One region of the Streptomyces sp. NBC_00377 genome, then DNA from elsewhere that is predicted to be linked to it. Evidence: riboswitches for the same ligand, from Rfam matches in the RefSeq annotation. Region 1 holds a riboswitch; each other region holds the start of a gene.
What was found. Region 1 has a riboswitch for S-adenosylmethionine ahead of thrC (threonine synthase). Riboswitches for the same ligand answer to the same signal wherever they lie in the genome.

Region 1 (3,267 bases):
GTTACCGACGGTTACTACCGGTGGGTACTACCAGCGGGTACCGACGGGCGCCGAACGGCCGTCCTTCAGCCGCCAGCGACCGCGGGAATGATGGAGATCCCCGCGCCGTCCGGAGTGGCCGTCTCAAGACCCTGCTCGAAGCGCACGTCGTCGTCGTTCACGTACACGTTGACGAACCGGCGCAGCTTGCCCTGGTCGTCCAGGACCCGGGCGGCGATGCCGGTGTGGTTCTTCTCCAGGTCGGAGATGACCTCGCCCAGGGTCGCCCCCTCGGCCTTCACCTCGGCGGCGCCACCCGTGTAGGTGCGAAGGATGGTGGGGATGCGGACGGTAACGCTCATGGCTTTCGACCTCCGGTCGGGCGGAGCGCCCCCTGAGGGGCGCGGGGCTGTCTGGATCGTGCGGCTGCCGCCGCGCGGGGGCGGCCGGCCCCACGCGCCGCAGACGGACAACGAATCTCTCAGCCGAGACCCGCGTCCCGGAACGACTCCAGGGTCGGGCGGATGGTCGCGGTCAGACCGGTGTCGGCCACCGCGTCCAGCGTCTTCAGACCGTCGCCGGTGTTCAGCACGACGGTGATGAGTGTCGGGTCGAGAAGACCGTTCTCGATCAGCTTGCGCGTCACACCCACCGTCACCCCGCCGGCGGTCTCGGCGAAGATGCCCTCGGTCCGCGCCAGCAGCTTGATCGCGTCGACGATCTGCTCGTCGTTCACGTCCTCCACCGCGCCGCCGGTGCGCCGGGCGATGTCGAGGACGTACGGACCGTCCGCCGGGTTGCCGATGGCCAGCGACTTGGCGATGGTGTTCGGCTTCTGCGGGCGCACCACGTCGTGCCCGGCCTTGTAGGCGACGGAGACCGGGGAGCAGCCCTCGGCCTGCGCACCGAAGATCTTGTACGGCCTGTCCTCGACCAGCCCGAGCTTGATCAGCTCCTGGAGGCCCTTGTCGATCTTCGTCAGCTGGGACCCGGAGGCGATCGGCACGACCAGCTGGTCCGGCAGCCGCCAGCCGAGCTGCTCGCAGATCTCGTACGCCAGCGTCTTGGAGCCCTCGGCGTAGTACGGCCGCAGGTTGACGTTGACGAAGCCCCAGCCCTCGCCCGCCGAGTCGCCGATGAGCTCGGAGCAGAAGCGGTTGACGTCGTCGTAGTTGCCCTCGATGCCGACGAGCTCGCCGCCGTAGATCGCGGCCATGACGACCTTGCCCTGCTCCAGGTCGTGCGGGATGAACACGCAGGACCGGAAGCCGGCCCGGGCGGCTGCCGCGCCGACGGCGCCGGCCAGGTTGCCCGTGGAGGAGCAGGACAGCGTGGTGAAGCCGAACGCGCGGGCGGCCTCGATGGCCTGGGCGACGACGCGGTCCTTGAAGGAGTGCGTCGGGTTGCCGGAGTCGTCCTTGACGAACAGCTTGCCGGCCTCGACGCCCAGCTCGCGGGCGAGGTTGTCGGCCTGCACGAGCTTGGTCCAGCCGGGGTTGATGTTGGGCTTGTCGGCCACATCCGCGGGGACGGGCAGCAGCGGCGCGTAGCGCCAGATGTTCGCGGGTCCCGCCTCGATGCGCTTGCGGAGCTCCTCCGTGTCGTAGGAGGAGAAGTCGTACGCGATCTCGAGCGGGCCGAAACACTCCTCGCAGGCGAAGACCGGGCCGAGAGGCACCCGGTGGCCGCACTCGCGGCAGCTCAACGCGGTGGCCGGACCGAGGTCGGCAGCCGAGGTCGTCGTAGAGTCGGTGGTGCTTGCATCAGTCGTGCTTGCAACAGTCTGCGCAGCCATGTGAGGCGAGGCCCTTTCTCCTCATCTTCCTCACGACGCATCTCGCCGTGAGACGGATTTGGCACCTTCCCGAGCCGGGAGCCCCGCGGAGCGACCACGAAGTGAATCAGTGATCGTCACGAGACCGGCTGGAGGGTTGCCGGGGCTTCATCGGGCCGTATCCCTCTGCCCCTCTGGATGAGCGGTATGAAGTTGTGAACGGGGGGCGACCTCGGACATGCGATGGTCATCCGCGTTGTTCAAGACTGTAACCGAAGGCCAGGACAGTTGAGATAGTCGTCCGAACCGCGAGATGGATCACACGGTCACCCTCCGTGCACCCGGTGTGATCACGACAGTGAGGAGCCGCAGACTGTGCTTCAAGAAACCGAGCGCTGGCTGGCCACCCGCTCCTGGTCCCTGACCGACCGTCCGCTGCACGGGATCCTGGCCGCGAAGCGCGCCACCAACCAGTCGGTGTCCGTCGTCCTGCCCGCGCTGAACGAGGAGGAGACGGTCGGTGACATCGTCGCGATCATCCGGCACGACCTCATGCACCAGGTCCCGCTCGTCGACGAGATAGTCGTCGTCGACTCGGGGTCGACCGACCGTACGTCCCAGGTGGCCGCGGCGGCCGGGGCGCGCGTCGTCCACCGGGACGACATCCTGCCGCGCATACCGGCCGTGCCGGGCAAGGGCGAGGTCCTGTGGCGCTCGCTGCTGGCCACCACCGGGGACATCGTCTGTTTCATCGACGCCGACCTGCGGGAGTTCTCCTCCGACTTCGTCTCGGGGATCGTCGGCCCGCTGCTCACCGACCCCGGGGTGAACCTGGTCAAGGCCATGTACGACCGTCCGCTGGGCGGGGCGGCCGGCCAGGGCGGAAGGGTCACCGAGCTGATGGCCCGCCCGCTGCTCAACATGCACTGGCCGCAGCTGGCCGGGTTCGTGCAGCCGCTCGGCGGCGAGTACGCGGCCCGCCGCAGCCTGCTGGAGCAGTTGCCGTTCCCCGTCGGCTACGGAGTGGAGCTGGGCATGCTGGTCGACGCCCTGCACCTGGTGGGCCTGGACGCCCTCGCCCAGGTCGACGTCGGTGTGCGCAAGCACCGCCACCAGGACGGCCAGGCGCTGGGCCGGATGGCGGCGGCCATCTACCGCACCGCCCAGCTCCGGCTGGCCCGCGGACACCTGATCCGCCCGTCCCTCACCCAGTTCGAACGCAGCTCCGACGGCTTCGAGCCGCGCACCTACTCCGTGGACACCGAGGAACGGCCGCCGATGGCGGAGATCGCGGAGTACGCGACCCGGAAGGTGGCCTAGTTGTGCTGTCCACGGAGGCCGGTGACAGCGATCACTGAAGCGTGCTCCTGAACGAGTGAAGGCCTTGCGGATCCTCGGGCGGCGAGTCAGCCGGGGTGGCCGTCCGACCAGCGCCAGACGCCGGCGGCGTCCTCCTCGCAGGTGAGGTACTCGCCGCCCTTGCCGTAGGTGCTCAGTCCGTGGTGGCGCTGGGC
Region 2 (3,267 bases), 1.7 Mb from region 1:
GCAACCGGGCAGCGTCCTCGGCGTCCGGCGCCTCGGACGTCCTGGAGAAGCTCGGCGTCAATCTGGAGCTGACCCCGAAGCGGGTGGCCGAGGTGGCCCAGGAGGCCGGGATCACCTTCTGCTTCGCGGTCAAGTTCCATCCGGCGCTGCGTCACGTGGGCGCGGCGCGCGGCCAGTTGGGCATCCGCACGGTGTTCAACGTGCTCGGCCCGCTGACCAACCCGGCCCGGGTACGGGCCCAGGCGGTGGGGGTCGCCGACCCGCGCATGGCGCCGGTCGTCGCGGGCGTCTTCGCCGAGCGCGGCAACTCCTCCCTCGTCTTCCGGGGCGACGACGGCCTCGACGAGCTGACCACCACGGCCACCTCCCACGTGTGGGTCGTGCGCGACGGCAAGGTCGCCGAGGAGACCTTCGACCCGCGTGACGTCGGCCTCGACCTGGTGCCGGTCGAGGCGCTGCGGGGCGGGGACCCCTCGTACAACGCGGAGGTCGCCCGCCGCCTCCTGGAGGGCGACACGGGACCCGTGCGGGACGCCGTGCTGCTGAACTCGGCGGCGGCGCTGGTGGCGCTCGAGCCGGGCACCGGGACCCTTGCGGAGCAGTTGCGGGCCGGTATGGCGAGGGCGACGGAGTCGATCGACTCGGGCGCGGCCAAGCGGGCCCTGGAGCGCTGGGTGGCCGCCAGCAACGCGTAGCGGTCCACAGTTCGCCGTCCCGCGATCCGGACACGGGTTGCGGGACGGCGATCACCTCACGTACGTTCCTGTACCAGGTCATGAGTGACAGTCATGAGGCCCCGGCCGACTGTCCGGCAACCCTCCGTCCGTGGCGGGGTGCCCCGGGTGAGGACCAGGCCGTAGGCAGCGAGGTCTACGGCAAGCGCGGACCCCTCGCACTCTTTCGAGTGAGCACCGCCAGGGGTCCTGGTCGTTCGAGGGAGCCTTCCGTGAGCAAGCGAATGCGATAGGGCGTAGAGCCCCGCCTCCGCACACCCCTTTCACCTTCCCCCGTGCTCGAGCCATGCCCGCTCGCACGGTGGTTCCCCCTTGCCTCTCACGGGAGTTCGCCATGTCTGTCCCCACCGCTGCCGCCACCCGTACGATCTGTGCCCAGCTGCCCGTTCTCGGCCGGGATGTCACCGTGCCGCTGGTGACGGGCGGCACGGTCGCCTACGCGGCGCTCGACTACGCGGCCAGCGCCCCCGCCCTCCAGCGCGTCTGGGACGACGTGGCGGCCTACGCCCCGTACTACGGCAGCGTCCACCGCGGCGCCGGCTACCTCTCCCAGCTCTCCACGGACCTCTTCGAGAACGCCCGCCGCACGGTCACCGAGTTCCTCGACTGCCGTCCGGACGACCAGCTGGTCTTCACCCGCTCGACGACCGACTCCCTCAACCTGCTGGCGCGGGCCCTCCCGGCCGACTGCCAGGTCTTCGTCTTCGAGACCGAGCACCACGCCTCGCTGCTGCCCTGGAAGGACGCCCGGGTCACCTACCTCGACGCCCCGCGCACCCCGCGCCAGGCCGTCGAGACCCTGGAGCGCGCCCTGGCCGCCCGCGACCCGCACGGCCCGGCGCTGGTCTGCGTCACCGGCGCCTCGAACGTCACCGGCGAGTTGTGGCCGGTGCGCGAGCTGGCGGCGGCGGCGCACGCCCACGGCGCCCGGATCGTCCTGGACGCCGCCCAGCTGGCCCCGCACCACCCGGTCTCCGTCCGTGACCTGGACGTCGACTGGGTCGCCTTCTCCGGACACAAGCTGTACGCGCCCTTCGGCGCCGGCGTCCTGGCCGGCCGCGCCGACTGGCTGGTCGCGGCCGACCCGTACCTCGCGGGCGGCGGCGCCAGCCGTAAGGTCACGCGGCGCGAGGACGGCGGGGTGGACGTGGAGTGGCACGAGAGCGCCGCCCGTCACGAGGCCGGCTCCCCGAACGTGATCGGCGCCTACTCGATCGCCTCGGCCTGCAAGGCGCTCACCGAGGCCGGCTTCGAGAACCTGGTCGCGCGGGAGGAGCGCCTGATCGCGAGGGTGCGGGCCGGGCTGGCCGAGGTCCCGCAGGTGAAGGTGCTGTCCCTGTTCGGCGACGACGCCCCGCGGGTCGGCGTGATCTCCTTCGTCGTCGAGGGCTGGAACAGCTCCCACTTCGCCGCGGCCCTCTCGGCCGAGTACGGCATCGGTGTCCGTGACGGCCTCTTCTGCGCCCACCCCCTGGTCCGCACGCTGCTGGGCGGCGACCCGCAGACCCAGGGCGAGTGCGGCGCCCCCGAGGCGGCGCCCGGCGAGAGGTCCCTCAACGCGATCCGGGTGAGCTTCGGCGCGGGAACCCCGGACGAGCACGTCGAGCGCTTCGTGACGGCGGTCCGTGAACTGGTGAGCGACGGGGCGAAGTGGCGGTACCGCACGGAGGACGGCCGCTGCGTCCCCGCGGTCTGAGCGACGGTCCGCGGGAGGCGGTGGTCAGCGGGTCAGGAGTCCAGCCCGATCGCGAACGCCGCCTCCAGGTCGTGCTGCGAGTACGTGCGGAACGCCACGTGGGTGTCGGTCCCCTCGACTCCCGGGATCTTGCTGATGCTGCCCGGGATGACCTCCGCCAGGTCCTCGTGCTCCTTCACCCGCACCATGGCGATGAGGTCGTACGTCCCGGTGACCGAGAAGACCTCGCTCACGGAGTCCAGCGAAGCGATCCGCTCCGCGATCTCGGGGATCCGGTCCACGCTGGTCTTGATGAGGACGATCGCGGTGATCACGGCTGGTTCTCTCCCTCGGGGGCCGGAGCTGGGGCGGCCCTCACTCTAGTCGCCCGCCCCCTTCTCGCCGCCGCCTTCCCCGGGCGGCCCTGCGGGCCCTCGTCGTCGCGGAAACGGGCCCACGCGTAGCCGAGTCCCAGCGCGAAGCCCACCAGGTGCGCCAGGTAGGCCACCCCGGGCCCCTGGGCGGCCCGCCCCGCCGCCGCCCATTGCAGGGCCGCCCAGCAGGGCAGCACGACCCACGCGGGGAACCGCAGCGGCAGGAAGAACAGGAACGGCAGGAGACTGGTGACCCGCGCCCGGGGGAACAGGTACAGAAAGGCGCCGAGCACCGCGGAGATCGCCCCGGAGGCTCCCACCAGGGACTGCGCGGACCCGGCGTTGGCGGCGGCGTAGCCCAGCAGGGCCAGGTAGCCGCAGCCGGTGTAGAAGAGCGTGAACTCGACGCGTCCCATCCGGTCCTCGGTCATCGTGCCGAAGACGTAGAGGAAGAGCATGTTGCCCAGCAGGTGCACCCAGCTGC
Region 3 (3,267 bases), 3.7 Mb from region 1:
TACACAGGGCCCGCCCTCGCGCCGGTCCTCAGCGACGACTGGTCCGGGCGCATCGTCAGCAGCCACGGCCCTGACATCGCCCGCGACCTCGCCCGGCACTTCGGCGGCAGCCGCGCCACCCTGTACCCGGGCGGCGCCGAATCGCAGATCGAGGCCGTCGAGCGGATGTGCGCCCAGGGCATCGAGGAGGCCGCACAGCGGGCCGGAGCGGCCGACACCGGGGAGGAGGAGCGCGCCGCAGCGCTCGACACGCTGCTCACCACGCTCGGCGTGCTGGAACGGGGGATCGGCGCCCACGAACACCTGATCAGTGATCAGATCACGGCAGCCGACGTGGAGTTGTGGGTCGCGCTGGTCCAGCTCGACACCGTGCACCGCCATCACCTCGACGCCGCCGTCGTGCACCGGGTCGCCGACCACCCCGCCCTGTGGGCCTACGCGCGCCGTCTGGCCGCCCACCCGGCCTTCGGCTCCCACCTCGACCTGGACGCCATCTCCCGCCGCCACCAAGCCCGTTGCCAGGGCCTGGAAGCCGCCGGCGCCGCTGTCCAGATCCTGGACTGGGCGACCCACGCGGCGGACGGCACGGCGGTCCGACCGCAGCTCGAACGGCCCTGACCCTGTCCATCCACCGGACCGCCGTTGACATTCGTTCGGGTGACTGTCTTACTTACGGCCCAGAACGGTCATGAGCGTCAGCAACAAGCCCTGGCTTGCTGACCGGCAACCCTCGCTCCGCGGTGGGGTGCCCCAGGTGACGACCGGACCGACGTTTCGGTAATGACGTATCGGTAAGCGCGAGTGCCCCTCGGGGGCCGGAACAGAGATGGTGACGGACATGTACGCAGCACATCGGACGGCGGCCCGCCGCCCCCGGGGCTGCGTACGGCCGTACCTCGACATCCTCGTCGCCAACCGCGCCGTCGATCTCCTGCGTGTGAACAGCGCACTGTGTACCGCACCGGGCCGTGCCCGCTGTCGGGGCTGAACCAACCCCCTCGACCGCGCAGCCCCGCCGCCGCGTTCCTGACGAACACCGCCCGAGCGGTGCGCCGTCGTCCGCCCCACCCCGGTCCTCCGTACGCGTCCGTGCGCCGTGCCCTGTTCGCTGCCGCCGAGCGGTCCCCGCCGCCCCGCCGAAGCGCGCACCGCCGCACACGTCCGCCGTGACCCGGGGTGTCCGACTCCCGCCGGAGCCCTTCATGAGTGAACCCCCAGGCGCCGTGACCCTCGCCGAGGCCGCGCCCGCCGTCGACGTCCCGTCGCCGAAGCTCACCGCCCAGCGGGTCCAGCCGCTGCGCCGGCCGGGCCGCTGGATCGCCACCGCGGTGGTCCTGGTCCTGGTGGCGCAGTTCGCCCACGGGCTGGTCTCCAACCCCTTCTACCAGTGGGACCGCTTCGGCTACTGGTTCCTGCGGCCGGCGATCCTCGACGGACTGCTGATCACCCTCGAAGTGGCCGCCTACAGCGCTGTGCTGGGCCTCCTCGGCGGCATCCTGCTCGCCCTCGCCCGGCTCTCCAGGAGCCCGGTGCTGCGGGCGGTCAGCTGGACCTACGTCTGGGCGCTGCGCTCCATCCCGCTGATCGTGGTGCTGCTGTTCCTCTACAACTTCAGCGCCCTCTACCAGACTTTGAGCGTGGGTGTTCCCTTCGGCCCGGCGTTCTTCCGCTTCGACGAGTCGCGGCTGGCCACCGACATGGTGATCGCCGTCATCGGCCTCAGCCTCAACGAGGCGGCCTACGCCGCGGAAGTGGTCCGCGGCGGCATCCTCTCCGTCGACCAGGGCCAGCACGAGGCGGCCGCCGCGCTCGGTCTGCCCAAGCGCTACCAGTTCTGGAAGATCGTCTTCCCGCAGTCCCTGCGCTCGATCACCCCGAACTACGTCAACCAGCTGATCGGCCTGGTCAAGTCCACCTCGCTGGTGTTCTACGTGTCGCTGCTCGACCTGTTCGGGACCGCGCAGACCATGGGGTCCACCTACCCCGGTGACATCGTGCCGCTGCTGCTGGTCGTCACCGTCTGGTACCTGATCCTGACGAGCCTCGTGTCCGTCGTCCAGTTCTACGTCGAGCGGTACTTCGCCCGGGGCGCCACGCGCTCCCTGCCGCCGACGCCGTTGCAGAAGCTGCGGACCGGCCTCGGTGATCTGCGGGCCCGCATCCGCCGGGAGGCCGCCGTATGACCACCGAGACCGTGCGGAGCGCCGAGCAGGCCGGGGTCGTGCCCGCCGCCGTCGAGGTGCACGACGTGCACAAGTGGTACGGCGCCCACCGGGTCCTGGAGGGGGTGAACCTGACCGTGCGGCCCGGCGAGGTCACCGTCGTCCTCGGCCCGTCCGGCTCCGGGAAGTCCACCCTGCTGCGGGTCATCAACCACCTGGAGAAGCCCGAGATCGGCTACGTCAGCGTCAACGGGGAGCCGATCGGCGTCCGACGGCACCGCGACCGGCTGAGGGAGCTGAGCGAGCGGGCCATCCTGACCCAGCGCAGCCGGATCGGCTTCGTCTTCCAGAACTTCAACCTCTTCCCGCACCTGACCGTGCTGGACAACGTCGCCGCCGCGCCGGTCGCCACCGGCAAACTCGCCAAGCCGCAGGCCCTGGAGCTGGCCCGCGAACTGCTCGGCCGGGTCGGTCTCGCCGACAGGGCCGCCGCCTATCCCAGGCAGTTGTCCGGTGGGCAGCAGCAGCGGGTCGCCATCGCCCGCGCCCTCGCGCTGCGCCCCGGCGTCATCCTCTTCGACGAGCCGACCTCCGCACTCGACCCCGAACTCGTCGGCGAGGTCCTCGCCGTCATCAAGGACCTGGCGACCAGCGGCACCACCCTCGTCATCGTCACCCACGAGGTCGGCTTCGCCCGCGAGGTCGCCGACAAGGTCGTCTTCATCGACGGCGGCAGGATCATCGAGCAGGGTCCGCCCTCCGAGGTCCTCGACCGACCGCAGCACGAGCGGACACGGGACTTCCTCAGCAAGGTGCTCTGACACCGAAGCCCACCACGACTTCCCCCCACGCCCACCCTCTCACCCGGTCACACCAGTCACGTCACACCAGTCACAAAGGACGGCCATGTCTGCCCACTTCACCCGACGCAGCCTGATTCGCGGCATCACCGCGGCGACCGCGGTCGCCACCCTCGCCACCGGGCTCGCCGCCTGCGGTGGTGACAGCGAGGCGGCCACCACGACCGACAGCGCCGCCGGCAGCGTGACCATCGGCCGCGTGTCCAACGGCGCCGCCGAGGAGACCACCCTGAAGGTCTCCGAGG

Region 2: linked by a shared signal. The riboswitch ahead of OHS71_RS29755 (aminotransferase class V-fold PLP-dependent enzyme) and the one ahead of thrC (threonine synthase) in region 1 are both predicted to bind S-adenosylmethionine.
Region 3: linked by a shared signal. The riboswitch ahead of OHS71_RS06130 (amino acid ABC transporter permease) and the one ahead of thrC (threonine synthase) in region 1 are both predicted to bind S-adenosylmethionine.

The regions. Positions count from the first base shown of each region.
Region 1 is NZ_CP107958.1:5,049,717-5,052,983, reverse strand. Features, by position in the region: gene OHS71_RS22735 (MoaD/ThiS family protein) at 66-341, opposite strand; gene thrC (threonine synthase) at 461-1,774, opposite strand; SAM riboswitch class I at 1,793-1,958, opposite strand; gene OHS71_RS22725 (glucosyl-3-phosphoglycerate synthase) at 2,129-3,073, shown strand; gene OHS71_RS22720 (hypothetical protein) at 3,160-3,267, opposite strand, start outside.
Region 2 is NZ_CP107958.1:6,711,534-6,714,800, forward strand. Features, by position in the region: gene trpD (anthranilate phosphoribosyltransferase) at 1-695, shown strand, start outside; SAM riboswitch class IV at 772-888, shown strand; gene OHS71_RS29755 (aminotransferase class V-fold PLP-dependent enzyme) at 1,069-2,430, shown strand; gene OHS71_RS29760 (Lrp/AsnC family transcriptional regulator) at 2,463-2,744, opposite strand; gene OHS71_RS29765 (rhomboid family intramembrane serine protease) at 2,741-3,267, opposite strand, start outside.
Region 3 is NZ_CP107958.1:1,385,286-1,388,552, reverse strand. Features, by position in the region: gene OHS71_RS06135 (glutathione S-transferase C-terminal domain-containing protein) at 1-618, shown strand, start outside; SAM riboswitch class IV at 685-804, shown strand; gene OHS71_RS06130 (amino acid ABC transporter permease) at 1,203-2,183, shown strand; gene OHS71_RS06125 (amino acid ABC transporter ATP-binding protein) at 2,180-2,983, shown strand; gene OHS71_RS06120 (transporter substrate-binding domain-containing protein) at 3,069-3,267, shown strand, end outside.